DNA from 2 places in the Hominisplanchenecus murintestinalis genome. Region 1 is predicted to be linked to the other one. Evidence: riboswitches for the same ligand, from Rfam matches in the RefSeq annotation. Region 1 holds a riboswitch; the other holds the start of a gene.
The links. Region 1 has a riboswitch for FMN ahead of ribD (bifunctional diaminohydroxyphosphoribosylaminopyrimidine deaminase/5-amino-6-(5-phosphoribosylamino)uracil reductase RibD). Riboswitches for the same ligand answer to the same signal wherever they lie in the genome.
Positions count from the first base shown of each region.

Region 2: linked by a shared signal. The riboswitch ahead of NFR99_RS11820 (ECF transporter S component) and the one ahead of ribD (bifunctional diaminohydroxyphosphoribosylaminopyrimidine deaminase/5-amino-6-(5-phosphoribosylamino)uracil reductase RibD) in region 1 are both predicted to bind FMN.

Region 1 covers NZ_CALPCM010000005.1:940-15,649, reverse strand. The annotation lists one part of gene prfB (peptide chain release factor 2) at 1-396, opposite strand, end outside; one part of gene prfB (peptide chain release factor 2) at 398-460, opposite strand; gene secA (preprotein translocase subunit SecA) at 533-3,091, opposite strand; gene hpf (ribosome hibernation-promoting factor, HPF/YfiA family) at 3,394-3,921, shown strand; gene ribH (6,7-dimethyl-8-ribityllumazine synthase) at 4,200-4,664, opposite strand; gene NFR99_RS03245 (bifunctional 3,4-dihydroxy-2-butanone-4-phosphate synthase/GTP cyclohydrolase II) at 4,683-5,882, opposite strand; gene NFR99_RS03240 (riboflavin synthase) at 5,894-6,538, opposite strand; gene ribD (bifunctional diaminohydroxyphosphoribosylaminopyrimidine deaminase/5-amino-6-(5-phosphoribosylamino)uracil reductase RibD) at 6,519-7,625, opposite strand; FMN riboswitch at 7,780-7,927, opposite strand; gene NFR99_RS03230 (DUF6449 domain-containing protein) at 7,993-10,020, opposite strand; gene NFR99_RS03225 (ABC transporter ATP-binding protein) at 9,995-10,897, opposite strand; gene NFR99_RS03220 (GntR family transcriptional regulator) at 10,884-11,264, opposite strand; partial or broken gene NFR99_RS03215 (peptidoglycan-binding domain-containing protein) at 11,937-12,326, opposite strand; gene NFR99_RS03210 (hypothetical protein) at 12,543-13,016, opposite strand; gene NFR99_RS03205 (hypothetical protein) at 13,367-13,513, opposite strand; gene NFR99_RS03200 (AbrB/MazE/SpoVT family DNA-binding domain-containing protein) at 13,600-13,782, opposite strand; gene NFR99_RS03195 (hypothetical protein) at 13,985-14,206, shown strand; gene NFR99_RS03190 (hypothetical protein) at 14,255-14,533, shown strand; gene NFR99_RS03185 (peptidoglycan recognition protein family protein) at 14,555-14,710, opposite strand, start outside.
Region 2 covers NZ_CALPCM010000038.1:9,650-24,359, reverse strand. The annotation lists gene NFR99_RS11840 (polysaccharide deacetylase family protein) at 1-154, opposite strand, end outside; gene NFR99_RS11835 (endonuclease/exonuclease/phosphatase family protein) at 201-1,295, opposite strand; gene NFR99_RS11830 (GNAT family N-acetyltransferase) at 1,466-1,957, opposite strand; gene NFR99_RS15490 (MATE family efflux transporter) at 2,114-2,347, opposite strand; partial or broken gene NFR99_RS15600 (WYL domain-containing protein) at 2,505-2,675, shown strand; FMN riboswitch at 2,778-2,895, shown strand; gene NFR99_RS11820 (ECF transporter S component) at 3,028-3,648, shown strand; gene NFR99_RS11815 (hypothetical protein) at 3,816-3,962, shown strand; gene NFR99_RS11810 (aldolase catalytic domain-containing protein) at 4,113-5,087, shown strand; gene NFR99_RS11805 (replication-associated recombination protein A) at 5,131-6,444, opposite strand; gene NFR99_RS11800 (polysaccharide deacetylase family protein) at 6,457-7,110, opposite strand; gene NFR99_RS11795 (hypothetical protein) at 7,334-8,305, shown strand; gene NFR99_RS11790 (YesL family protein) at 8,327-8,998, shown strand; gene NFR99_RS11785 (DUF1002 domain-containing protein) at 9,029-9,925, opposite strand; gene NFR99_RS11780 (alpha/beta fold hydrolase) at 9,925-10,896, opposite strand; gene NFR99_RS11775 (tRNA lysidine(34) synthetase) at 11,118-11,846, shown strand; gene bilS (flavodoxin family protein BilS) at 11,948-12,472, shown strand; gene NFR99_RS11765 (hypothetical protein) at 12,506-12,901, shown strand; gene NFR99_RS11760 (DUF5685 family protein) at 12,956-13,795, shown strand; gene NFR99_RS11755 (J domain-containing protein) at 13,795-14,400, shown strand; gene NFR99_RS11750 (PHP domain-containing protein) at 14,434-14,710, opposite strand, start outside.

The DNA.
Region 1 (14,710 bases):
GCAGAACATTCGGTAAAGCATTCCAGCCCAGTCACAGGACTCCGTACCGCCCGCCCCTGCATGAAGGGTCAAGATAGCGCTATCCTTATCATACTCGCCGGAAAGCAGGGTCTTGATACGGATGTTATCATAAGTGCTGATAAAAGCCTCCAATGTCTCCTGAATTTCCGGAATTAAAGAGGTATCATTCTCCTCATTCGCCATTTCAATCAGTGTCTCAATCTCCTCATACTGCTCCTTCAGCGCCTGGAAAGTTTCAATGTCGCTTTTCAGGTCTTTCAGGGTTTTCATTGCCTCCTGAGACTCTTCCGGCTTATCCCAGAAATCAGGCTCTTCCATTTTTCTCTCTAATTCCTGAATCCGCTTCTCCTTGTTAGCCAAGTCAAAGTGAATCCCTCACTTCCACTAATGGTTTTTCATACGTGTTCAATGTATACTTGAACTGATCTAACTCAACCACCGCTTCACCTTCTTTCATTTTTTAATATCTACAAAGAGACCGTTTTTAATAACGGTCTCCTGTATGCACTTCCTATTTTTTCCTTCCGCAGCACTGTTTATACTTCTTGCCGCTTCCGCACGGACATGGATCATTTGGATAAACCTTCTGCTCTACACGCTTTTTGGGCGCTTTCTGCAGGGACTCATCCTTATTCGTTCCTGTTACTTTCGCTACTTCTTCTCTTTCAACCTTTTGCTCAATCCTTACATGGTACAGCAGACGCAAGGTATCTTCCTGGATAGCTGCCGACATAGCGTCAAACATCTCATACCCACTCATCTTAAACTCAACCAGAGGGTCTCTCTGACCATAAGCCTGGAGACCGATTCCCTGGCGGAGCTGATCCATATCGTCAATGTGATCCATCCACTTCCTGTCAATCACTTTCAGCAGCAGCACGCGCTCCAGCTCACGAATCTGCTCTGCCTCCGGGAATTCTGCTTCCTTAGATTCATACAGCTTCACCGCCTGTTCTTTCAGAGACTGCTTCAGTTCATTCTTCTTCATATTCTCCTGAACAGTAACCTTCATAGGAATAATCGGCGTCAGCAGGGACTCAAGCTCATGGATATCCCATTCCTCTGTACCCTGGTCATCTGAAATGCACATATCTACCGTATTATCTACAGTATCAGCAATCATTTTCAGAATCGAATCCCTCATATTTTCCCCGTCGAGCACACGCCGTCTTTCATTATAGATAATTTCACGCTGTTCATTATTTACCTGGTCGTATTCCAGCAGGTTTTTACGAATTCCATAGTTGTTGCTCTCTATCTTCTTCTGTGCATTCTCAATCGCTTTCGACAGCATTTTGTGCTCAATCTGCTCATTCTCCGCTACGCCCAGAGATTTAAAAATGCCCATCAGACGCTCAGAACCAAAGAGCCTCATCAAATCATCTTCCAGCGAAATGTAAAACCTGGATTCTCCCGGGTCTCCCTGACGTCCGGAACGTCCGCGGAGCTGATTGTCAATACGCCTGGACTCATGACGCTCTGTACCGATGATTTTCAGTCCGCCTGCTTCCCTGGATTCATCATCCAGCTTGATATCCGTACCACGTCCTGCCATATTGGTAGCAATCGTAACGGCCCCATGACGCCCTGCCTCGGCCACAATCTCTGCCTCCAGCTCATGGAATTTCGCGTTCAGCACTTTGTGGGGAATGCCCTCCCGTTTCAGCATGCCGCTCAGAAGCTCCGAAGTCTCAATGGTAATCGTACCTACCAGCACCGGCTGCCCCTTTTCATGAGCCTCTACAATAGATTCCACAACAGCCTGAAATTTTTCTTTTTTCGTCATATATACCGCATCATCCAAATCTTGGCGCACTACCGGTTTGTTCGTCGGAATTTCGATAACGTCCATTCCGTAAATATCACGGAACTCTTTTTCTTCTGTCAGAGCCGTACCGGTCATACCGGATTTCTTCGCGTATTTATTGAAGAAATTCTGGAACGTAATGGTTGCCAGCGTCTTACTCTCCCTCTTTACCTTCACATGCTCTTTCGCCTCAATCGCCTGATGAAGCCCGTCAGAGTAGCGTCTTCCCGGCATAATACGCCCGGTAAACTCATCAACAATCAATACCTGGTCCTCTTTTACTACATAATCCTGATCCCTGTGCATCAGATTATGGGCGCGCAGCGCCAGATTGACATTGTGCTGGATTTCCAGATTTTCAGGATCAGCCAGGTTCTCAATCTGGAAAAATTTCTCGACCTTCTTGATACCCTGCGCCGTCAGGTTCACCACCTTGTCCTTTTCATTTACGATAAAGTCCCCGGTCTCTGTGATTTCCTCTCCCATAATTGCCGACATTTTCGTTACTTCTCCGCTCGCCTCGCCTCGCTCCAGCTGTCTCGCAAGAATGTCGCAGACCTCATAAAGCTTCGTGGACTTCCCGCTCTGGCCTGAAATAATCAGCGGGGTCCTCGCCTCGTCAATTAAAATCGAGTCTATCTCATCGATGATCGCATAGTGCAGCTCCCTCTGCACAAGCTGCTCTTTGTAAATTACCATATTGTCACGCAGATAATCAAAACCAAGTTCATTATTCGTCACATAGGTGATATCACACGCATACTGCGCCCGGCGCTCGTCATTGTCCATCTCATTGAGCACGCATCCCACCGTTAGCCCCAGAAACTCATGGACTTTCCCCATCCACTCTGCATCACGGTGCGCCAGATAATCATTTACCGTAACGATATGGACGCCTTTCCCCGCCAGTGCGTTCAGGTACGCCGGCAGCGTGGATACCAGGGTCTTACCTTCTCCTGTCTTCATCTCTGCAATACGTCCCTGATGAAGGATGATACCGCCGATAAGCTGCACTCGGTAATGTTCCATATTCAGCACACGCCGTGCCGCTTCCCGCACCGTGGCAAATGCTTCCGGAAGGATATCATCAAGTGTAGCACCCTCCGCCAGCCTGTCCTTATATTCCCTTGTCTTATCCCGCAGTTCTTCATCTGATAAAGCCTGCATGGTTGAACGCAGCCCTTCGATTTTTTCCACAAGCGGCATAATCATCTTAACCTCACGTTCACTGTGCGTACCGAATATTTTTTGAATCAGATTCATTTTTTTTCTCCTATACTCTCATCTATTTCACGCAAACTACCTAGTATTCTACCACTTTCCCTCAGAATAAACAATAGCATTTTTATGAATAACCTATGAACGATTTGAGCTTTTACGGCATCTTCTGCACAGTTGCTCTCCATTCTTGCCCACGCCCTTGGGATTCTCCATTGACCATTTCATTACAAATTTACAGATAATTTATAGATTTCTTCTTGAAATTCATGTAAAATATGGTATAATAATTGTACGGCATGGCACCCATCAGGTGCCGCAAATTTACAAAAAAGGAGTTGGATATTATGCGTTTTACGATTAGCGGGAAAAATATTGATGTTACGGAAGGCTTAAAGAATGCGGTTACGGACAAGCTTGGAAAACTGGAAAGGTACTTTACCCCCGAAACAGAGATTCAAGTAACTCTGAGCGTTGAGAAAGAAAGACAGAAAATCGAAGTGACGATTCCTGTAAAAGGAAATATTATCCGTTCCGAACAGGTAAGCAATGATATGTATGTATCCATTGATTTAGTAGAGGAGGTTATCGAGCGGCAGCTTCGCAAATATAAGAATAAAATCATCGAGAAACACCAGGACGGAGGAAATTTTAAGAAGGAATTTATCGAAAAAGAAGTTCCGGATGAAGAAGATGTAAAAATCATCCGCACCAAACACTTCGGCATAAAACCAATGTTCCCGGAAGATGCCTGTATACAGATGGAGCTTTTAGGGCACAGTTTCTTTGTATTCACTAATGCAGAAACAGATGAAGTGAATGTAGTATACAAAAGAAAAGGAAATACTTACGGCCTGATTGAGCCAGAATTTTAACAGACTAAATCTCCCGGCAAAAGGAAGATTCTGAAGCTGAGTTTATTTTTGCATATCTTCTTCTGTAATAGAGTCAAAAACCCCGCTGCAAGCAACGGGGTATCAAACTTGAAGCGCCCCAAGGGGCGGGGTATTTGACCCTCGCGGCAGTCGCCAAATGCCTGCAAGCAGTCACTTGGCTCGTTGCTCGCGGGAATAAAAAGGCTGGTAAATACAGTTATTCATACTGCTTTTACCGGTCTTTTTAAATTTAACGCGGTTGCCGATAAGAGGGTGTCTTATTCCATTTCCCTTATCAGGTTCACCATTTCAACCGCCCCCACTGCACAGTCATACCCTTTATTCCCCGCCTTGGTTCCTGCACGTTCAATAGCCTGCTCAATATTCTCTGTCGTAAGAACTCCGAACATTACCGGAACGCCGCTCTCCAGTGAAACTGCCGCAATTCCTTTTGACACCTCGCTGCACACATAGTCGTAGTGGCTCGTGCTGCCGCGGATTACCGCACCCAGACAGATTACTGCATCATACTTCCCACTCTTCGCCATTTTTGAGGCGATAAGCGGGATTTCAAATGCTCCCGGAACCCACGCCACATGGATATCTTCTTCCCTCACATCATGCCGCAGCAAGCCGTCCATCGCGCCCCCCAGCAGTTTCGATGTGATAAACTCGTTAAACCGGGCGGCAACGATTCCGACCCTGATCCCTTTTGATACCAGATTTCCTTCAAATGTTTTCATATAAAATTCCTCCTGTTCTTAAAAATTCAAAATATGCCCCATGCGCTCCTGTTTTGTCTTGAGATAGCGAATGTCATGTTTTGTCGCTTCCATCTGGATAGGAACCCTTTTCGCAATTTCTATCCCGAATTCTGAAAGCTGATAAACTTTATCCGGATTATTTGTCAAAAGCCTCATGCTTTTCACACCCAAATCCCGCAAAATCTGCGCTCCGACATAATACTCTCTCTGGTCTCCTGCAAACCCCAGCGCCAGATTTGCCTCCAGGGTGTCCATCCCCTGCTCCTGGAGCTCGTAAGCCCGCAGCTTGTTAATCAGCCCGATGCCCCGTCCTTCCTGGCGCATATAAAGCAGGACTCCCCGCCCTTCTTCTTCTATCTGCGTCATTGCGGCAGCAAACTGCTGCCCGCAGTCACAGCGCAGCGAACCAAAAGTGTCTCCGGTCAGGCATTCCGAGTGGACCCGGCACAGCACATCCGTGCCGTTACCAATCTCCCCCTTCACCAGCGCCACATGATGCTCACCATTAAGGCGGTTTACATACCCATATGCCCTGAAACTTCCATACTTTGTAGGCAGATCCGTAACCGTCACCCTATCAACCAGCTGCTCATTGCATTTCCGGTAATTCTGTAAAGCCTCAATCGTAATGAATCTGATATTCCACCGCTTCGCCAGTTCCATCAACTCAGGCGTGCGCATCATCGTCCCATCCTCCCTCATGATTTCGCAGCACAGACCGCACTCTTTCAGTCCTGCCAGACGGCACAGATCCACTGTCGCCTCCGTATGCCCATCCCGCTCCAGTACGCCGTTTTTCTTTGCCAGCAATGGAAACATATGCCCCGGCCTGCGGAAATCCTCTGGTTTCACCCCTTCCTCCACACACTTCATCGCCGTGACGGAACGCTCGGCTGCTGAGATTCCCGTGGACGTTCCCACATAGTCAATCGACACGGTAAACGCCGTCTCATGATTATCTGTGTTCTGCCGTACCATCTGAGGAATCTGCAGCCTTCGCACATACTCCTCAGACATAGGCATACAGATTAACCCCTTTCCGTGGGTTGCCATAAAATTAATATTCTCCGTAGTGGCAAATTCTGCTGCGCAGATGAAATCCCCTTCATTTTCCCTCTCTGCATTATCCGTCACCAAAATAATCCTGCCTTTTCTCAGTTCTTCAAGTGCATCTTCTATTGTGTCAAATGAAACCATATTCTCTCCTCCTAAAATCCATACTTCGCTAAAAATTCTTCTGTTATACCGCCTTGCCGCATCTCTTCTGCCGGGCGCAGCAGTTTTTCCACATATTTTCCGATAATATCTGTCTCCAGATTCACTTTATCGCCCACTTGGCGCTCTCCCAGGATTGTCATCCGCGCTGTATGTGGAATAACGGAAACAGAAAATGAATGTCCCGATATTCTCGCCACCGTCAGGCTGATACCATCCACTGTAACAGAGCCCTTTTCTACAATATATCGCAAAATAGAAGGCGGCGCCTGCACCGTATACCAGACTGCCGTATCATCACACTGAATCTGCGTAATCACCCCCACGCCGTCTACATGCCCTGAAACAATATGTCCGCCAAATCTCCCGTCTGCCGCCATCGCACGCTCCAGATTCACATGGATGCCCGGCCTTAATCCTGACAGCGAAGAACGATTTATCGTCTCATGCATCACATCTGCTATAAAAGTATGGGGAAAATACGCCGTCACCGTCAGGCAGATTCCGTTTACCGCTATGCTATCCCCCGCCTTCAAACCTTCCAGAACCTTCTTTGCTCTTATTTTCAATATAGCTGAATACGCCCCTTTTTTCACGCTTTCTACCGTTCCGATTTCCTCAATGAGCCCTGTAAACATCTTGCCTCACCTCACTTTCAACCAAAAAATCCTCCCCCAGACGTGTTATCACGCTGTCTTTCAGAAATACTGCAGCGTCCGGTGAATGAAATCCCCTGCCTTCCACCGGGGTTTTCGCTTCCCTGCCCCCGAATAGCTTTGGGGCAATATATGCCTGTATTTTCTGAACAATCCCACTCTCCAGCGCCGCCCAATTCAGCGTTCCTCCCCCTTCCAAAAGAATACTGTCAATACCGTACCGTCCCAGCTCTTTCATCAACTCTTTCAAATCTACGCATCCCGATTTCTCCGGAACCGCAAGTACGGTACAGCCTGCTTGCTGATAAACTGCATGCCGCTCTTTGTCCGCATTGCAGGTAGCCAAAATTGTCGGCGTTTCCTTAGCCGTTTTAACCACCTGCGCGGTAAGCGGCGTCCTGAGTCTGGAATCACAGATAATGCGTATTGGATTTTTCCCGCCCTCTATACGGCAGGTCAGCAGCGGATCGTCCGCCAACACGGTACCCACCCCAGCCATGATGCCGCTGTACCGATGACGCTGTGTCATTACATGCCTCCTTGCTTCTTCTCCCGTAATCCACTTTGAAGCTCCTGTATATGCTGCTATTTTCCCGTCCAGCGTCATAGCATACTTCATAACTACAAACGGCTCCCTTGTCTGTATGTAATGGAAAAACACCTGATTCAGCCTGTCACATTCTTCCCGCAGTACATGTTCCGTTATGCACACTCCATGTTCCCTCAGCGTCCGGATTCCTTTTCCGGCTACCAGCGGATTCGGGTCGTCAGAACCTGTCACAACCCTCCGAATCCCCGCTTCCAGAACTGCATCCACACAGGGGGGCTGCTTTCCATGATGGCAGCATGGCTCCAGGGTTACATACATCGTCCCTCCCTGCGGCGGTTCCGTGCAGGAACGCAGCGCATTCCGCTCCGCATGGAACCCTCCATACGTTTCATGCCAGCCCTGCCCGATCACCCGTCCATCTTTGACAATGACCGCCCCCACCATAGGATTCGGCGCCGTCCATCCGGCTCCTCTCTCAGCCAGCTCCAACGCCAGCCTCATATACTCCAAATCATTCATTTCCCTACCTCCAAAGAAAACAAAAAGCCCTGAATAAAATATCCAGAGCCAAAGCAGACAGAAATGCGGTTTTATATTTAAAAAGAAAAACTCTGGAACAAATATATTCCAGAGCAATCGCACATATACAGGATTCCATCATCCTGCATCTGTCTGTCATCTTCTTTCATCCAGACTATACTGTCGGCTTCGGAGTCTCACCGAATCATGCCTTGCGGCTCGTGGGCTGTACCACCGGTAGGGAATTCTTGCCTGCGGGACTGCGAACGCCCCGCAGGAGTCACCCTGCCCTGAAGACTTTATTCACTTAAATATTAGTATACACATGATGAATGCCTCTGTCAAGCCACGAAACCAAAGAGAACCATTATTGCTCTTCCAGAATATCCGGCAATTTTCCTTTCAAAAAATAGAGATTCCCCGACGGTATTTCCCCACTTTTGAGAACAATCTCAATATTTACTTCTTCAACGCTCATCCAGCCACTATACAAAGGAAGATATTCCATGCAGTCCAATACGTTCTGAATTTCCTCTGCATCATTCACTGTAGTTGTAGTAGTCTCTCCTTCTCCCTCGCTTCTGTAATCCGTCAGAACGATTCTCTCCACGTCTTTTTCCGTCAGCCGGTGCTCTAAATCAATACCTGCCTTCTCACGCAGAAAAGCGATTGTCTGCTGAAAACTGCTGCAGATGGGATATCCCTCTTCCCTGAAACTGGTAGTCGAAAATCCATATCTTCCTCTTTCCTCCTCAATGACAACGGAAAATCCTATCGTTCCAATCACATGGTTCTGGTAATCCTCATAGCTGATATGGCGCAGTTCCTCTCGATAAATATCCAAGAATTCCTGACACTCTTTTTCACTAAGCTTTAATTCAACATTTCCAAACAGGCTGCTGATATTGATATCTCCTTCCAAATTCGCATCCCGCCAGAAAACCGGATAAATCTTTTCTGCAAACTCAGGAGTTTCAAACAGGGCTTTTATCGTTTCCTGAATATCCTTCTCCGCTACAATATAATTCCGCCGCTCACGTTTTCCATTTCTCAGCTTATACTCCACTGAAATGCTGCGGCATTCTCCGGTGTTTTCCTCTCTCGCGCCTTTTCTCGCCAACTCATAAACGGGGGCAAAATTGTCCAAAAGCGTACTGTCCAGCGCCGCATTGACCGAATATAAATCATATCCTTCTACAAACGGCCTGTAATAGAAGTTCCCATTCAGCCGTTCGTCATAGAAAGCCATCTGCGCCACATCTTCCCTCGCCGGAAGATACGTATCATACCCCATAATATCATATCTGAAAACCAGAGCTGCTCCCAGGGAAAGCGCTACCGAGAGCATCAGGGAAACTTTATTCTTAAATAGCTCCCTCATATTCAGATGGTAGATAAATTCAATCACTGATGACAGAATCACTGACGCGCACACAGTGCCGAAGAAAAACCAATGCATTCCTCCGTCAACTCCTATCATCCGTGAAGCCAAGCCTGCCACCAGCGACATAGGCACTGCAAGCAAAACTTTTATCACGCCTTCACTTTTTGGAAACGCCATAGAGTGATCTGCCGCCTCTGTCTTCCGCACACAGTAAAGCCATAGGGCAATCCCCGTCATAAGCGCTATCCAAAAAATCTGGATTCCCACGCCGATCACCAGCCATTTCTCTTTCGCTTTCATCAATTCTTCTATATAATAGCCCGAAAACGAAGGCGAAAACAGCATAGAGATTTTCTCTGCTGCCGTGTTAGATATATAGGTCTTAAAAAATACGCTTTTCATACCGGCCCACACAAGCAGTACCGCTGGAATATACACTGTAAATACTGCTGTTCCCAGGATAGCCGTCAGCGTTTTCCCCGTCATAACCGTCGCCAGGATAGCCGTCCCATAACCGGCCAGATATTCCAGAATCCGGAAACTTGTCATCCTCACTGCCATAAGAACCACGCCTCCCGTAAGCAGCCCATTTACGGCGCCAACCAGCAGGCACAGCAGCATGCTCACAATAAACGGAACTACAAAAATAATGACTCCAGACACATACTGTACAAAAAAATACTTTTTTCTGGATATCGGAAGGCTATGGAAAAAGTCCACTTTCACCTTAGAATGAAGATAACTGTATCCGCTGATTCCCGCCAGCACAGCAGCGCCAAACGCCAGCACCCCGCCAACGCCGTTTCCCATCCTGACAGCATCCATATAATATTCCTGTACATAAGAAAACTCTGTATATCCGTCGCGGACGCTGTCCATCATTCCGTCAATACTCAGCAGCAGAACAATCGGAAGCAGAATAAAGCATGCCAGAGAGACCAATGCAATCAGCCAGCTTCTGCGTTTAAAATCTTCTTTTAACAGTCTACAAAATGAGATTTTTGATGTCATAACCCGCCACCTCCGTTTCACTGATAAATATTTCTTCCAAAGTCAGCGGAAGTACCTCTGAGAAAATCGGATGCTTATCTTCAATGCTCATCAGAATTTCCTGTTTCGTCCCCCGCGCTACAACAGTAAGCAGAGAACCTCTCTTATCATGCTGCAGCACATGAAGCTCCGTTAAAAGTTCTTCTTCTTTCACCGGGTCCTGAATAACGCACTGTACCTTATGGATATGGAACTTCATATCTTCCAAATCCTTCGATAAAAGAATGCCTCCCTTATACAACAGCCCCACATGGTCGCAGATATCCTCCAGCTCCCGTAAACTGTGGGATGCGATAACAGGCGTAAACTGACGATTCATCAACTCCATCGCAAAAATACTTTTCACCGCCTGGCGCATGACCGGGTCAAGCCCGTCAAACGTCTCGTCACAGAGCAGATATTTTGTCCCTGTACAGATTCCCAGCAGCACAGATACCTGCTTTTTCATCCCTTTAGAAAAACTGTTGATTTTACGGTTCCTGTCCAACCCAAACTTTTCTACCAATTCTTCAAAACGCTCGCTGTTGAAATTCGGATACACAATCTCATAATAATTCTGCATCGTCCGAATCGTGGCATTCGGGAAAAAATACGCTGTATCTGAGAGAAAACACACCTTTTCCTTGGCATGTGGATTCTCATATACATCTTCTCCGTCAATCAAAGCCGTCCCAGTGTCAGCTTTCAGCACGCCGCACAAAATCCGCAGCAAAGTACTCTTCCCGGCTCCGTTTGTCCCTACCAGCCCGAATATGCTCCCCTCCTGTATTGTCGCAATAATATTATCCAGAGCCTTCAGACTGCCGAAGGACTTATTCACGCCGTTAATTTCTATCATAACTGCCCTCCTTAAAATATTCCTCCGCTTTCTGCAGGAAAATTTCCCTCTTCACGTCCAACTCCTTCCCTTTCTTTACCAATCCCTCCAGAGAAACAAAAAAGGCTTCCTGTTTCTTCACTTTCAGTTCACTGTTTCCCGAAACAAAATTCCCCCTGCCCTTTACAGGGTAAATATATCCCTCCTGCTCCAGGACAGAATACGCTTTCTGAATCGTATTCGGATTGATTGATAAATCCACGGCAAGAGAACGGACGGACGGCATCTGGCTGTCTGGCTCTATCGCGCCTGTGATAATTAAGGTCTGGAAGCGTTCCACAATCTGTTCGTATATCGGCTTCCTGTTCTGATAATCAATCACTATCATAATTCCTCCAATTCCTGCCATTTTCGTGTATCTAGTGTACTATGCTTCCTAGTACACTATGGTTATAACATAGAGAGCAGAGCAGGGCAAGGACATTAATGAATACTTAAGGAAGTTAACGGTTTTATGCGGTTTTTCAGGCTTTTTTGTTGCTAATGTGTTGCTAACCGTTCACATTTATCAGGCTGTTTTATGGCTCGTCCCGGGTTCGAGTTACAATTTCTGTCCAGCATTCAAACCTTGAATTATTTCTTTACAATTAGCAGCTATTTATTCTCACCCATATTTTCTTCCCCAAAAACCCAAATATCCGACATATTAAAAACCACAGCATTATTGTTTTCAGAGTATATCCCCGAAAGATAGATATTTCCAACTTTAAATTCTGGTTAAGGAGAATCCTGTCGAAAACAGAAAGATTTTCACAAGAAAGATATTTTTGAATATACTAAAGAAAGGAAGCCAGACATGCAATTTTATAGCTGTTATATATAAGACAAAGGCGAAAAGCTGATTTTACTCAAGCCCTTCGCCTATCATTATCATAGAAGATCCTATTTACAGACTTTTCTTCATAATCTCAAATAAACCTAGTAAAATGAGATTGCCAACAAGTCCAAAGTTACACACACTCCCTTTTTGTTATCTGCAGGATACTTATATGCCAAGCCGTCACGGATTCAACTCCGCAATACGGGTCACTCCCACATAAATCTCCTGAATTTTATACCAGGTACGATAATCTACCACACCTGTCTCCGGAAGCCCAAACACTTCCTGGAATACCCGAACGGCGTTCTGCGTACGCTCACCATAGATTCCGTCAACAGCTATCTTCGGTATCCGGGGATAATTGTTAGAAATAGCATTAAGCTGATCTTGAATCTGCTCTACTTTATCTCCCCTAGTTCCGATATCCAATAGCTCGCCCGGCCAGGAAAGCGGAATTCCTGCAATCTCCTCTGCCGTATTAATATACATACTGCTGCCGTAATAATAGCGCAGAATCTCAATTGCTGAATATCCCTGGTCTCCCAGAGACTTTGACCCCCACTGACTCAACCTGATTGTAATAACGTGCAATATTGTACCTAGCAAAAAACCGATATATATTGCACTAAAAAGTCGTATCTGTGCAAATCCTCTTTCAACTCTTTTAATAACTTACCTAATTTCTTCTTTGTATCCTCTTTATATTTTTTTATTCTGCTTATAAAACTGGAGAAATGCAGCTTTTCGCCGCACTTCTCCAGTTTTTAGAAAAATTCTCTATTTAGATTAGGGAGATTCTAACTCGCATTCATCAATAACAAAAGGCATTTCTTCCGTCAATTTTCCTTTTACTCTAATGAATTCGTTCACCTCGGGCAATTCCTTAATATTTTCTTTAAATCTTCCTGCTACCATTGATTCAGGATTTACATCCCCTTCTGCCCGCATCAATAGAAATGTCTGTGGATTCGGGAAGGAGCCATAATACCCGCTTATTATAATTTCCTGCCCTACTTCCAACCCGTGCTTTTTATAATGCTTGCTGAAAATTTCTTTGCGTTTGTTTCCTATTTCTTCCTGATTTTCTTCTCTTTCATCATCTGTCACATCTTTAAATTCATTGACGCATTCATTCGTTATATCCTCCATAATTTGACTAAATTCTTCTATACTATATTCCGTTTTTGCTTTTTCTCCACAGCTGCCTAGTATTACCAAACACATTAAACTCATTATTAAACATGTAATTTTCTTTTTCATAACGCACTCTCCTCGTAATATTTTTATCATGATATCACATATTCCGACATTTTGCAATTATTAAGTAATTATTGTTCTTACATGAGCGTATTGTTGTTGCTAACCATTAATATTTATCCGGCTATTTTGTGGCCTGTTGGGGGCTATCATACCGCCCGAACCCGGTACTTCCCTTTCACCACAACAGGCAGCCAGCTTTTAGCTTGAATCCTGCTGCTTCTAGCCTAGTTGTGATAGTATATTTTCTTCACTGAAATAATTTACCGAAAAAGAGCGGTATCGCTGCCGCCCCCTTGTCATGGGAGATTTTCGAAAGGAAAGAGCGGTGGCAAGCCCGCCCTTGATTCACTCTAATCTTCCAAGTATTGCTGAATGTGCTCCAGTACCCTGTCTATTTTTTTATTCTTTTTTTCTGTTTCTTCGCTCTCTTTTGCTTCTGTCAAGTCATCTTTAATAAAATTCATAAGTAGTTTCAATTCCTTTTCACTAATTGCCATGTCTAACATCCTCTACCTCGCTTTCTGTATTTCAGATTTACTTGCCTCATCTGATGATACTATTATATCATAATTGGTTACCAATATCAAGCGTTTATTTTCTTTTCTATAATTATTTTGCCCCCTTCAAAAGAAACTAAGACGCTTTTATCATCAGGGGTTACTCCCATCTCCTTTACCATTTCCGCTGGAAGGCTTATTTTATAATTAACTGAATTCTTTCCCGCCGTTCCTCCTGCTTTCGCTATGATTATATTTCTTTCTATCATCTGTATACCTCCTCTTCATTGGTTACCTATCTATATCATAAAGTAATTGGTTGTAGGATTCAAGGAAAATATTTTTAAAAATTTGCAAAATCCGCTTGACTATTGGTTACCAATAATGTATACTAATATCATCAAAGGAAAACAAACAACCTAGTTGCCAGGGTTGGAATAAAAAATATCAAAGGAACGGAGGATATGGAAAATGCAGATACTAAGAGGGACAAAAAGACAAATCACATTGATGGAGTGGAATGAACAACTCGAAAAAGCAAAGAAGCGTCTTGAGAATAGCAAAGAGTGCTATCGGCGTTTCGGCGATGGTGATAGTAAACAATGGATTGCGGAGGATGAACAGAAGGTTGCTGAAATCGAGCAGAAAATAGAAAAGGTCATTGCTTACATGGACGCACACAACATTCAGTAACCACACCACCCACCCGGTGGGGATGCGCCGGGAGAAAGAAGGGAAGATATGACAATAATTTATGATGTAATCGCAAAAAGACATGAAAATTGTACCAGACCAGACGTTGTCCTTTTTTATGATGAAAATAAGGAAACAGCAATAAAATTTATGGGAGATTATGACAAGAAAAACGGATTTACACTTTATGAAAAGGACGGGCGTTTTACCATAGCTGATATAATCTTACGCGAGAGATATTCAACTGGCGAAGAAATAAGCCAGAAATCCTATATTGAAATTTATGACGAATGTGGCAGGAGAAGAAAAGAACAGGCGGCAGGGTAACACCTACCGCCCCTTTTTCATTTATACCGCTTTTACCCGCTGCTGCCCTTTCACCACGACAGGAAGCCAGCCTGATTTAATCTGAATCCAGATACTCCCATTCCAGGCGGTAGTGGCTTTCTTAACCTTCACCACATTGCCCTTTTTCAGTTTGGCTTTATTCCCGGACAGGCGGAG
Region 2 (14,710 bases), on a different contig from region 1:
TTGTCGCCAAAGCAGTTACCCCCACAACCAAGGCCAGTGCTGCGATACATACTCCTGCCCTGATTATACCTTCCTGCCTGCGGCGCTTTTTCTTCATTCTCTGTCTCTCCTTTTTTTTCTGGAGCAGTTCATCTTCCTGTTCTCTCTTCCCCATCCCGGTTACTCCTCCGTGCCTTCATAACAAATTATATGCCCGCTGATTACAGCAGTGTAAATTCCATAACGACTGGATTATGGTCGGAATACAAAAATCCCCCGTCAATATTTTCTGCCTTCGCTTCTATATTATCTGAAACAATAAATCCGTCCACAACCACCGTATATGTCACGTCCTTTTCATATGGGATATCCGCCCCCCTGCAAGTTGGAATCTCTGCTGCATTCTCCGCTTTTGCAAAACGATATCCATCCGCCAGGTCGTCACTGTCGAGCTGATAGACCCACTCCGGCGTCTTCTGCCCCGATGGAAAGCTCTCGATAGACTCTGCGATATCATGGTTAAAATCCCCGCCAGCTATCACATAGTTCCCCTGCTCACGCTCACGGGCAAGCACTTCATTCAGCAGCGCAAGCTGTTCTGCACGAATCAGCCCGCCTTTGTCATAAGCGCTCAGATGTACCTGTATCAATACCAGCTCTTTCCCTCCGTCCACCGGAAGACGGCTTACCAGGAAACACCTATCCAAATCCGTAAACTTCGTAATAAAGGCATCGCTGACCGGAAACTGCCGCCTTGTATTTTCTAAAATCTGATACTTGCTGAATGTCAGCATCCCCGCCTGTACCGCCCCATGAGGCTCCAGAAATGGATAAAAAAGATATGCACTGTGAAAATTATTCGCAAACACAGAGCCATAGCCGCTAAGCCCTTTCTGGAAAATCTCCCTCTGATTTACCTGATAGCTCCTGTCAGCCTTTTCGTCCACCTCCTGGGTAAAAATAAAATCTGCTTCCTGGCTTTTCACCAGATTCAGGCTTCCTTCCGTATTCTCACGCTCTGCCTTCTCCGAAAGCGCCCTCGCATGTTTTCCCACCGTTTTTGTGCCGTCCAGCATTTCCCCTGTATCCATAAAAAAGGAATAGTCTGCCGAATATGCCCCAAAACCGATGTTGTATGTCATAATCCGATAGGCTTTCCCTTTCTGTACCTGCTCTGTCTGCGGATTTTCCGTGGCAAGCTTTGTAAAATCATCAATTCTGTAATACTGAATCTGCATATACGCCACATATCCCACAATCAACACCAGAAAAGCCGCAAAAATCCCTAACAGGATTTTCCCTATCCTCTTAGCCACCAAAATGCCTCCCTTTTTTCCAAAACGTTCCTGTCTCTCTTGTAATTATCATATCATTCTTCCCACGCTTTTGCAATAACGCCACATATAAAAAATCTAGCCCGACGCATGTTACATATAACAGTTCAGCCGACTGGCCTGTTACTGCTCTCTCGTGACCAGTGCCCATCTTACACTTCTATATAATATGGGCAGATATCTTCATACTGCCCGTTCTTTAACCGAAATCCTTTCGGAATCGTGCCAAGCTGCCGGAATCCTATTCTCTCATACAAATGCCTTGCATGGATATTTGACGCTACTACCGCATTAAACTGTAAAATCTTAAACCCGTTATCCCGTGCCTGCCTGATGCAGTCCTGTACCAGCTTTTCCCCGATATGCACTCCCCTGTTTTTGGCAGATACGGCATAACTCGCATTGCATATGTGCCCGCACCTTCCCACGTTGTTAGGATGCAGGATATACAGGCCTAAGATTTCTCCTGTCTGTGTATCCTCCGCCACACCGCAGTAACTTTGGTCTCCAAAAAATTCCTTTCCTGTGGTTTCCGTCAGCACTTCTTCCTGAGGAAATGCAATTCCTTCTTCTACCACCTCATTCCAAATATACAGCATGGCAGGAATATCGGTTTCTCTATATTTTCTTATCTTAACTATCATGATGTTATCCTCCCTATACATCCAAAGTATAGCATTTCCCGTGTATACTTTCAAGCATTTTCGAATATTCGTTCTTGTTTTTTATCGTCAATATCCGGAAAAATCGCTTTAATCATTTCTTCTCCCCAATAAAGTAAAATCCTTATACAATATTTTTCATTTTCCATTTACCTGTCTTGTAGTGGGCAAACGAGATACAGAAGTTTGCAAACCAGCCAAGCGGCACGGCGTACCAAACCATTGTGCAATGAGAATAATCATTATGTTTGCCGCCCGATACCCCTGTGAAACACGATCTTTTCTATTTGCTCCGATATTCTGTGCAATATAAGACGAGAGTGCACTGCCAATAGCGGACATCGGCACAATACAGAGCGTTTCAATTCGCATTGCGGCAGAGAAACCGGCGAGAATCTGCATACCGAAGCCGTTGACTACTGCCTGCAATTGCTTGCCATTAGATATACAAAACAGTATTACACAGATTCAAAATAAAGTGGTATTTTGGATTCCAGACAGACATTGTGATTCACCATTCCTTAAATCAATGTTCCATATTGCTGTCACCCGTCATGCAGCAGCCATACGGTATTCATCAATACACTCTGAAAGCACACGCACCATTATACCGATTAGGTTATACGCTATGAATGGACTTTGGTATTGCCCTGCATATTGTGCGACAGCAAATCAAATTAGAGAGTTCCGCATTAAACTTTTCCAACAGGCGGCGGACTGCTTCCGGTTCAATTTCGTGATATTTCCCAACCCACTTGCATGTTCAGAAACAATAGAGTATAATACAGCTTATATTAATAAGGAAATTCTTCGGGGCAGGGTGAAATCCCCGACCGGCGGTACAGTCCGCGACCCGCTCCGGCGGCTGATATGGTGCGATTCCATAACCGACAGTAAAGTCTGGATGAGAGAAGAATGCGATATTCTTTGAACACTATTGTCCCGTGTGCCCTTGCGCATACGGGATTTTTCGTGGAATTTCCTTTAAAGTCAAAGTCCCCGCAAGCACGGCGCTTGGCTCATTGCTGGCGGGAATGAAAAGGAGAGAAAACATGAACGCAAACACAAACGCGGCAGGAAATGCCGCAGGAAAAAGCAGCATTAAGAAAATGGTAGAAATTGGAATGCTGGGGGCGGTATCCGTCATCCTTATGATGTTCGAAATTCCCCTCTGGTTTGCCCCCTCATTCTACAAGATTGATTTAAGCGAAGTCCCGGTACTGATAGGCGCGTTTGCCATGGGACCGGCCGCCGGAGCCGTCATTGAACTGGTAAAAGTCGTCCTGCACATGGTTTTTAAGGGCAGCACGACGGCAGGTGTAGGCGATTTCGCAAATTTCCTGATTGGATGCGCCTTCATCGTCCCGGCAGGACTTATCTACAGTAAGAAGAAAAATAAGAAGCGCGCAGTTATCGGCATGACAGTTGGCGCGGTCTTTATGGTAGTAGCAGGATGCTTCCTGAACGCCTTCGTCCTGCTTCCCGCATACGGAAAAGCCTTCGGTATGCCGATAGACGCGCTTATCGGAATGGGAACGGCAGTAAATCCGGCTATTACCAGCCTGACAACTTTCGCCGTCCTGGCAGTCGCGCCGTTCAATCTGCTCAAAGCGGTGATTGTTTCGGTGATAACGCTGCTTCTATATAAATACATCAGCCCAATCTTAAAATAAATACCCCTCTCCGTTCGTGGGACTCCTATTATTTATCCATTTGTATATTATGGAACCTGATGATTTTTTAACGTCTCATAGGAATGCGTTGCTCTTTGTTGTATTATTTTAGGGGAGATTTAGAATAGCTTTCTTTATTTCGGGCACGATAAACTCGAGGTGATTATATGAACAAAGCAAAACAGGAAGAAGCGAATCGCAAAAAGAGCGATGATAAATTCAATAGCATAACCCAAAAGAAAAAACCGGAAAACCAGAACCAGGCGCACAATGCCCGTTCCGAAGCGGTAGAAGCAAAAAACAGGCAGGTTTAAGCATCCTTAGGGATGCTTTTTCCATACCTGAAACGACATGAAACGCCAATTGACAAACCTCCTTTTATGCGGTATAATCAGACACATCCGCGATTTAAACTTTAAAAGTTTAACGAGCGAAAGTATTTAAGAAAAGGAGACATGTACACTATGAAGGAAATATCGAACTTGATGAATTTCCGTCCGCAGATTAAAGTCGTGGACGCGACGCTTCGTGACGGGGGACTTGTAAATGATTTCTATTTTTCAGATAAATTTGTTCAGGATTTGTATCTGGCCAATCTGAGGGCCGGCGTTGACTATATGGAGTTTGGATATAAAGCATCCCGCGAAATGTTCGACGAATCGCAGTTTGGCAAATGGAAATTCTGTAAAGACGAGGACATCCGCGCCATCGTGGGGGATAATAACACGGATTTAAAAATCGCAGTTATGGCAGACGTAGGACGCTGTGACTACAAAAAAGATATCATTGACCGCGCCGACAGCCCGATTGACTTAATCCGCGTTGCTACCTATATTAATACGATCCCTGCCGCTATTGATATGATTGAAGACGCCCACGCAAAGGGATACGAAACCACCTGCAACATCATGGCGCTCTCCAATGCGCGTGAGCAGGATTTGGAAGTGGCGCTGCACCTTCTGGGACAGAGCAGCGTCGATACGATTTATATCGTAGACAGCTACGGTTCTTTCTACCCGGAGCAGATTGCCCGCACCGCCCACACGTTCCTGGAAATCTGCGGACAGTACGGAAAAGAAGTGGGAATCCACGCGCACAACAACCAGCAGCTCGCTTTCGCCAACACCATCGAAGTCGTAGGCGACGGCGTAAACTTCCTGGACGCTACCTACAACGGCATGGGAAGAGGCTGCGGCAACTGTATGATGGAGCTTCTGCTCGGATTCCTGAAAAATCCGAAATACAACATTTACCCGGTTATCCAGTTCATCGAAAAGCACATGACGAAACTGAAAGAGGAAGGCGTTATCTGGGGATATGATTTCCCGTACATGCTTACCGGAATCCTGAACCAGCACCCGCGCTCCGCGATTCAGTTTATGAAGAACGGCCGCACGGATTACACAGAATTTTACAAAGAGCTGCTGGATAGAGATTAATCCTGCCGACACCATTCTTACATTTCAGGGAGTGAACCGCCGTTCACTCCCTGATCCATTTCAGATGCGCCGCAATCTCTTTTTCATATCCGTTTTCACTCGGCTCATAAAATCTTGTATCCCCCAGCTCTTCGGGAAGATATCTCTGCTTTGAAAAATGTTTCGGAAAATCGTGGGCGTATTCATACCCCAGCCCATGTCCCAGCTTTTCCGCTCCCCGGTAATGAGAATCCTGCAGATGAGACGGAACGGTGGCTTTCTGGCGCTTCACAGACTCCGTCGCATGGAAAATCGCATTGGTACAGGAATTGCTCTTCGGGGCGCACGCTACATAAATCGCTGCCTGTGACAGAATAAGCTGAGACTCCGGCATACCCACACGCTCGACCGCCTGGGCTGCCGCCACGGCCACCTGCAGCGCCTGCGGATCTGCGTTCCCCACATCCTCCGAAGCACAAATCATGATTCTCCGCGCAACAAAGGTCACACTCTCCCCTGCATAAAGCATCCGCGCCAGGTAATACACCGCCGCATCCGGGTCAGAGCCCCGCATACTTTTGATAAATGCGGAAATCGTATCATAATGGTTATCCCCTGTCTTGTCATACCGCACGGCACGTTTCTGAATACATTCCGCCGCCACATCAAGCGTGATATGGATTTTCCCGTCGCTTCCGCGCTCCGTCGTCAGAACGCCCAGCTCAACCGCATTCAACGCCGCCCGTGCGTCTCCGTCCGCGATATCTGCCAGAAATTCCTCTGCGTCCGCATCAATCACAGCGTTATATTCACCCATTCCCCGCTCTTTGTCGTACACTGCCCGCTCAATCAGTATCTTGATATCATCCTTCGCCAAAGGCTTCAGCTCAAATACGATCGAGCGCGAAATCAAAGCGCCGTTCACCTCAAAATACGGATTTTCGGTAGTTGCGCCCACCAGAATCAGCGTCCCATCCTCCACAAACGGAAGCAGATAGTCCTGCTGCCCCTTATTGAAGCGGTGAATCTCATCTACAAACAGAATCGTCCGCTTCCCGTACATCCCCATACTGTCTTTCGCGGACTTTACCACTTCTTCCATATCTTTTTTTCCCGCCACCGTAGCATTAATCTGCGTAAACTCCGCGCTGGTAGTATTGGCTATGACCTTCGCAAGCGTCGTTTTCCCTGTTCCCGGAGGACCATAGAAAATGATAGAGCTTATCTTATCCGCCTTAATCGCACGGTAAAGCAGCTTGTCCTTTCCGATAATATGCTGCTGTCCTACCACCTCATCAAGAGTCTTTGGGCGCAGCCGGGATGCCAGCGGCGCCTCCGTCTCCATCGTATTTTTCCTCATATAATCAAATAAATCCATCTTCCCCTCCGTTTACTCCAAAACCAGTTCATCCACTGTTACAAACTCAAACCCCCGCTCCAACAAGGCGTCTACAATTTTCAGCGCTGCCTCCACAGACGAATCGTAATAATCATGCAGAAGAATGATACTGTTCTCCTCTGCCCTGCTAAGTACTTTCTGAACCACCGCATCCACATTTTTCGTTGTCCAGTCCAGCGGGTCGATGCTCCACAGTACCGGAAACATCTCAAATCCACACTCCAGCTTCTTATCCCACGCGCCAAAAGGCGGACGCACAAACTCCGTATTTTTTCCGGTAATCTCCTTCACCAGCTCACTCGTTTTTGTAATCTGTGCGCACGCCTCTTCCTCCGGAAGCCCGGTAATCTTTACATGATCATACGTATGGTTACCGATGAGATGTCCCTCCTCGTCCATGCGTTTAATAATATCTTCGCGTCCCTCAATATTCTTCCCCACCACAAAAAAGGTCGCTTTCACATTCCGCTCCTTTAGCCCATCCAAAAGCTTCGGCGTGTAGACCGGATGCGGCCCGTCGTCAAAGGTCAGCGCAATCCTCGGCTTCACATCCTCTGTAACCGCCTGGGAAATCCTGCCCCATAACAGCCCCAGTCCAAGAATAGCCACCGCTGCAATCATTATCAGAATATTTCTTCGTTTCACACACAAACCGCCCGTTATTAAAATTACTAAATATATACGCTGAGGGGCAATTCTCTATTCCATGAAACAGCCGTTTATAATCCTTTTCATTCATTATACCATAGACTTCCCCTAAATTCTGCACAATTTCAAAAATCGAATAAATCCTTGCAATAAGAAGTGGCGCAATCCCTCTTCAAGTGGTATACTATAAATATTATAAAAAAGAAAGGGGGATGCTTTTATGAAAATACAAAAATTTAAAACGATACGCATCCTAATCACTGCGCTGATGTTTCTTACCGGAACCCTGGTTATAACATCCGGTGCACAGGCAGCCGACAGCCGCTATTATGTTTCTATGGAGGCTCCTGCTCAGACACAGTATGGAACAGACAATGCCGTAATCAGCTGGAAACTCAGCTATATCAGCTCTTCCAATACAACAGAAACGGCCGGATACAACATTTACCTGGGAGAAGACTACGGGAGCACAAAACTCTTCGCAAAAACCCCGAACACTTTCTACAAAATCACCGGGCTGGAGGACGGAAAGAAATACTATGTAAAAGTAGAGCCTTACGCCGCAGACGGGTCCATTGGCAGCGGCAGGAGCCTGACCATCGAGACGATGCCGGCGCGGGTGAAAAATTTCCGGCAGGAACGCTGGTGGTATTTCATCAATATGCTTGAAGTAGCCTGGGATCGGATAGAGACTGCCGATACCGTCAACATTTCTCTGTACAACAGCAAAGGGAAAAAGGTACAGTCAAAGATACTTTCTCCATCCAGCAGCAGCGTATCTTTCTCAAAAATGAAAGATGAAGTTTACACGGTAAAAATACAGGCCTCCCGAACCATAAACGGAAATACCTGGCAGACTCCTGTTTCCACCATCCAATGCTTTAACCAGGCGCGCATCAGTTCCGCAAAAGTATCTAAGAAAAAACTGACTGTCAAGTGGAAAAAGGTAGGCGGCGCTACCGGATATGACATCTACGTATCCACAAAACAGAAATCCGGCTACAAAAAGTTGAAATCCGTCGGCAAAAATACAACGAAAGCTACATTTTCAAAATTTAAAGGAAAATCTTTCAATCCGAAGAAAACTTATTATATCTATATAGAGACTAAAAAGAAAAACGGAAAAAGAATTGACAAATCCGGCAGGCTTTACTACTGGAACACCAAAAATACGGCGACCGGTTACTTTTAACAACACAGGAGGAACGGTATTATGATGGATCGCATTTTTAACATGGATAACAAATTTTTCACTTTTATGGGAAAAGCCGCTGATTTGATTCTTCTAAACATCATCTTCCTGATTTGCTGCCTTCCCGTGGTGACCATTGGTGCATCCGTTACCGCAATGTATTATGTAACCCTGAAAATGGTACGGAACGAGGAATCTTATATCTCCCGAAGCTTTTTCCAGTCGTTCCGCCAGAATTTCAGGCAGGCAACAGGAATCTGGCTGATCCTCCTGGCTGGAGGAACGGTTCTCTGGCTGGATTTTCAAATCATGGAGCAGGCAGGTTCCGGCGGAATCTTTCAAGCCGTTTATCTGGGACTGTGCTTTATTCTCCTGATTTACGGCATGATATCCGCTTACATATTTCCGCTGTTAGCCAAATTTGACAATACCGTAAAAAACACTTTTAAGAATTCCCTGCTCATGTCCATCAGGCATCTGCCCTATACCATCCTGCTTCTGCTCATTACCTATGTGCCGATGTTCCTGACTCTGAACTATGGCGTTGTCCTGGTATACGGAGCCGTGGTCTGGCTGGCGGCAGGCTTTGCCCTGACAGCATTTATCAATTCACACATCTATATGAGGATTTACAAAAATTACATTCCGGAAGAAGCGCAAGAAAATGATTCCGAATGGACGCTGGGAGAATAATTACAGGGAGGCATTTCGCCTCCCTGCTTCTTAAGAAAAGAGATCCTGGAAAAATCCTACAATCGCGTCTATGATTCTTGTAAAAAAATTTCCTACACTCTCTGCATCAAAGTTAAAATCCAGATTTTCTAATTTATGGTACAAATCTTTCGCCTGCTCTTTGATGGCGTCTACGTTCAAATCCAAACCGTCGATTTTGTCCATCAGCCCGGTAATCTTATCCCTATCCTCATCGGAAAGACGAATCTCCAGCTCGTCCGCCGCCTGTTTCACCAGATTTTTAATATCTTCACTGCCGCTGACCGCACCCTCGGCCACCTCCTGTTTCACCAGCGCCATAAGCTGTTCTACCTTCTCAGGATCCCCTACGCTCTCCACGATTTCCCCTGTGATTACCAGTTCATTGTTCGCAGCATCCAGGTTTACTTCAGGAACCTCTTCCCCGGTCATCGTCTCATAAGCTTTGATAGCGCCCACCAGCGCCGCCGTCCCGGATATTGAAAATGGTCCTGCCACTGTAATATCTGCATCTTCCACTCCGGCAGTAATCAACGCATTCCGGTACATGCCTGACGTACAGTAGGAAATATTGTTTGTGCTTACATTGATACCATTTCCCGCCTCTTTTCCCACTACCATAACAGAAGAGAGCGCCCTTGTCCCTATCACGCCGGCATCCAGATAGCTGTCCAGATATTTATGTTCATCTTCATTTGTAATCGTGACCACATCATAATCTTTCAGCTCTGCCTCCGTCACTCCGAGCAGCTCCAGAACTTTCGCCCTCTCTGACTCCTTTAAGTCTGCGCCCAACGCCACGTACGGCTTATCAATCACTGCATCTACCCTGTCCGCCAGCGCTGTCATTCCTGACGTAAGGAACATACATGCCGCCAGGGCTCCTGTTAACATCTGCTTCTTTCCCATCAAAATCCCTCCTGTTTCTTATTATTCATCTTTCCTGTGCCCTCCAGACATTCCGAAAGCCATGTATAAATGTCCCGGTAAACTTTTTCCCTGTCAGTCTCATTCAATATCTCATGTCTATCGCCCGGATACAGCCTGCACTTCACATTTTTCATTCCCAGTTCCTTAAACCGGGCATATACCAGCATCACGCCTTTTCCGTAAGCTCCTACCGGGTCGTCCCCGCCTGCTGCAAACAGCACCGGAAGGGTTTTCGGCATTCTTCTCAGATAGCTCTCCTCCGAAAGTTTATAAAGACCCAGGAACATATTGTAATAGGCATTCAGCGTGAAGCGGAATGTGCATCTCTCATCTGCCACATACGTTTTCACACAATTCTCATCCTTCGTCAGCCATTCCTTGCCTGCGCGTGACTTCCCAAATCCCCTGTTATATCCTCCAAATGCCAGCGCGTCCACAAACCGGCTCCGGTAACGCCATCCCTTTACCCTCGCGAACAGCTTACAGACTAACATTCCCAGCATGGCTATGTTCCCCGAATGGTGCCCGGTTCCCATGATAACCGCCCCGGCCAGCCCTTTCCCATAGCAGCAGATATACTGCCTCGCCAGGAACGAACCCATACTATGCCCCAACAGGAAATATGGCGCGTGCGGATAATCCTCCTGCACCATTTTCCGCAGTCTGTGTAAATCCTTTATCAGCGTAGAATTTCCGTTTTCCTCCGCAAAATACCCATACTCTTCCTTCGAGCGGATGGATTCCCCGTGCCCCAGATGATCATTCCCCACCACCAGGACTCCCCGTTCCGCCAGGAACACTGCAAACTCGTCGTAGCGTTCCACAAACTCGCACATCCCATGAGAAATCTGCAGAACTGCCTTCACCTCCCCTTCAGGCACCCACTTTACCGCATGGACCAGCGTAATAGAGTCATTGGATAAAAACTGCATATGCTGTCTGATTACCATAAAATCACCCCTTTTACTTTTCATCTGCATCTTTGGCGTCCGCATGCACTCCCCATGCCGGCGGATACCGGAACCGCAGCCTGTTCCACGGTTCACTGCTGCTTCTTCCATACTATACCACACTTTAAAGAGAATACTCCTTAAAATTCTGTGAAAAATTGACTTTTTCTCTTAAACAGGTTATTGTAGGATGCAGATTATCAAAAAGGAGAGTTCTACTTATGAAACTGCAGCAATTACTCAGCTATACCCGAAAAGCTGTTGATGAATACCAAATGATACAGGAAGGAGACGCCATCGCCGTGGGCATTTCCGGGGGAAAGGACAGCCTGGCTATGCTCTATGCGCTACAGGGACTTCGGCGCTTTTACCCAAACCATTTTGACATCCATGCCATTACCGTCAGCCTGGGATACGAAGGCTTCGACTTATCCCCCATACGTTCCCTCTGCGAAGAGCTCGAAGTCCCCTACACCGTAATAGACACTGAGATCGCCCGCATTATCTTTGATGAGCGGAAAGAGGACAATCCCTGCTCTCTGTGCGCGAAGATGCGCAAAGGCGCTTTTAACCAGGAAGCGAAACGCATTGGCTGCAATAAGGTCGCCTATGCCCACCATAAAGACGATATAATTGAAACTATGCTCCTTTCCCTCATTTTTGAGGGAAGGTTCCATTCTTTCTCGCCGCTCACTTATTTAGACAGAATGGATTTGACGGTTATCCGTCCATTGATGTTTGTAGACGAGGCAGATGTGATTGGATTCAAAAATAAATACGCGCTTCCCACTGTCAAAAATCCCTGCCCGGCAGACGGTTACACGAAACGGGAATACGCGAAAAAACTGCTCCGACAGCTAAACCTGGAAAATCCCGGCGTGAAAGAGCGTATGTTTTCAGCCATCTTAAACGGAAATATCGCAGGATGGCCCCCGCGTATCCTGCGGTAAGGCGTTTATAAATCCTTTACATTTTTTTAGATTCTATATATGTTATTCCCCCGGAAACTGTGCTATCCTTTCTACTAGAATTTATTTAGGAAGTGACGGAATTGAAAACACAAGTCTTATATGTAAGCGGAACCGGAAATACTGAACAGATTGCAAAAGCAGTTTATCAGGAAATTCCCGGTGCTTCCAAGGATATCATGAAACTGGATTCCTGCTTTGAAAAACACTCTGCCGACATGTACTTTATCGGCTTTTGGGTAAACCGCGGCTCTGCCAGCGTGGAAATTCTTGACTTTCTCTCTGGCCTGCACGGAAAAAACATCGCGCTTTTCGCTACCTGCGGTATGGGAAAACACCCTGAATATTACCGCAAAATCGAAAAAAATGTATCTGCTTTTATCCCGGATGACAACCAATATCTGGGCGCCTTTTTCTGTCAAGGCAAAATGCCCATGCATGTGCGCCGGAAATATGAACAGATAGAAACTTTTGAAAACGGAAAACAGGTAGAACAGATGCTTCATAATTTTGACGAAGCGCTGCTCCATCCCGACCGCAGAGATTTAGCAAACGCACGCGCTTTTGTCTGCTCCGTTTATCAGAAACTGCCGTCCGATACTTACTGACCGGCTCATCGTTCTCACAGGAGGAACCTTTATATGAAGCAAAAATTTCAGAACTTTATGTCTGGCCGTTATGGCGTTGATGACTTTTCAAAAGCCCTGCTCTATGCTACCCTCGCCCTGTGCCTCGTCTCACTATTTACCCGGAACCGGATGCTGAACCTGCTGCTGACCGCAGGCCTGGTTTTTATCTATTACCGTATGTTTTCCAAGAATTATTCCCGGCGTTATCAGGAAAACCTATGGTATCTCCGGCAAAAAGACAAAGTCATGCACTTTTTCCGGCGCCAGAATAGCCTTGCGCAGCAGCGGAAAACTCACCGCATTTATACCTGTCCCCAATGCCGTCAGAAAATACGGATTCCCAAAGGACACGGAAAAGTGCAGATTACCTGCCCCCAATGCAAAACTGCGTTTATCAAACGCTCTTAATTCCTCGGAATCCCGACGCTGCCCTTTTTAACTACTGCTTTCCACGGAGAGATTATGTTTGGATACATCACTGTGAACCAGCAAGAGCTGAAAATAAAAGAATACAACCGCTACCGCGCCTATTACTGTGGCCTGTGCAAATCCTTGCGGGAGCGTCATGGCATAGCCGGACAGATGACGCTGACTTATGATATGACTTTTCTTGCCATACTGCTCAGCGGGCTTTATGAGCCGGACAGCTGTTCCGGTCTGGAACGCTGCCTGGTTCATCCATGCAGAAAGCACAAGATTCTTTCCAATGAATATACCGCCTATGCCGCGGATATGAATATTCTGCTGGCTTACCACAAATGCATGGATGACTGGCTGGACGACAAAAGCCTCTGGAAACTTTCTTATGCCCGGCTTCTCAAAAAACGATACAAAACGCTGGAAGCCCGATATCCCAGACAAGTACAAGCCATAAACATTTATATGGAAAATGTACATAACGGCGAAAAATGCCGCCTGGAAGATTTAGATTTGATTTCAGGTTACACAGGCGTTCTTCTTAGTGAGCTTTTTACCTGCAGAGAGGACGAATGGAGCGCTATCTTAAGACAGATGGGATTCTTCCTGGGAAAATTTATCTATCTTATGGATGCTTATGAAGACCTGGAAGCAGATATAAAGAAAGAACTTTACAATCCCTGGATATTCTATCGAAACCAGACAGATTTCGAAAAATTCTGCCTGGAAACCCTTCATATGATGGCCGCCGAATGCGCACGCGAATTTGAAAAGCTCCCTATTCTTATGGACGCAGAAATCCTTCGAAATATCCTGTATTCCGGTCTTTGGTCAAAATATGAAATGATTCAGAAAAACTATAAGGAAGAGAAAGAAGAAAAATAATGTCAGACCCTTACAAAATCTTGGGCGTCAGCCGCGATGCCTCTAACGATGAAATAAAAAAAGCATATAGGAACCTAAGCCGCAAATATCATCCTGATGCAAATATAAACGCTCCGCATCCCGAAACTGCCGAAGAAAAATTCAAAGAAATCCAGCAGGCATACCGCCAGATTATGGATGAAAGGGAACACGGCGGCTCCTCTTATAGCTATACTTCCTACGGACGTACTTCTTATGCTGGCTCGGAAAACGGTTCTTCCGTAAAAATGCAGGCAGCTGCAAACTTTATCAACTCCCGCCATTTTAAGGAAGCGCTCAATGTCCTGAACGACATCCCTGAACACGACGCCCAATGGTATTTCTTCAGCGCCATTGCTAATTCCGGACTTGGAAATAATGTAACCGCCAAACAGCTAGCTTCTCAGGCAGCGGCTTTAGACCCTTCAAATATCCAATACCGCCAATTCCTTCAGCAGCTTGAGTTCAGCAGTACCTGGTACAGTTCCGTGGGCAGCGCCTACGGGCAGACAGATATGGGAAATCGTTTCTGTCTGAATCTGTGCCTGCTGAATTTATGCTGCGGCGGCTGCTATTTTCCCTGCTGATTTACAGGGAATCATGACCCGCCGCCTTGACAGTCAGCCGCCTGCATCGTGTGTCCGGGGCTGTCCGATGTCCAGGTATTTAACCTTCGCATGCCGTTTATGAGCACGCAGCAGCCCGCTTGTCTTATTGTACAGCCAGAAAGAATATACCAGTACGTTATTTGCTGCCCCGATTTTCTCTTTGGTGGTACCGTGGTAATACTCGCCCCCCGCACGGATGGGGGCTTTTCTTCTGACCGCCGCAATCAAGTCTGACTCGCAGGTAATCTTATCTGCAAACTTCGTATATGCCAGTCCCACACAATTTTCT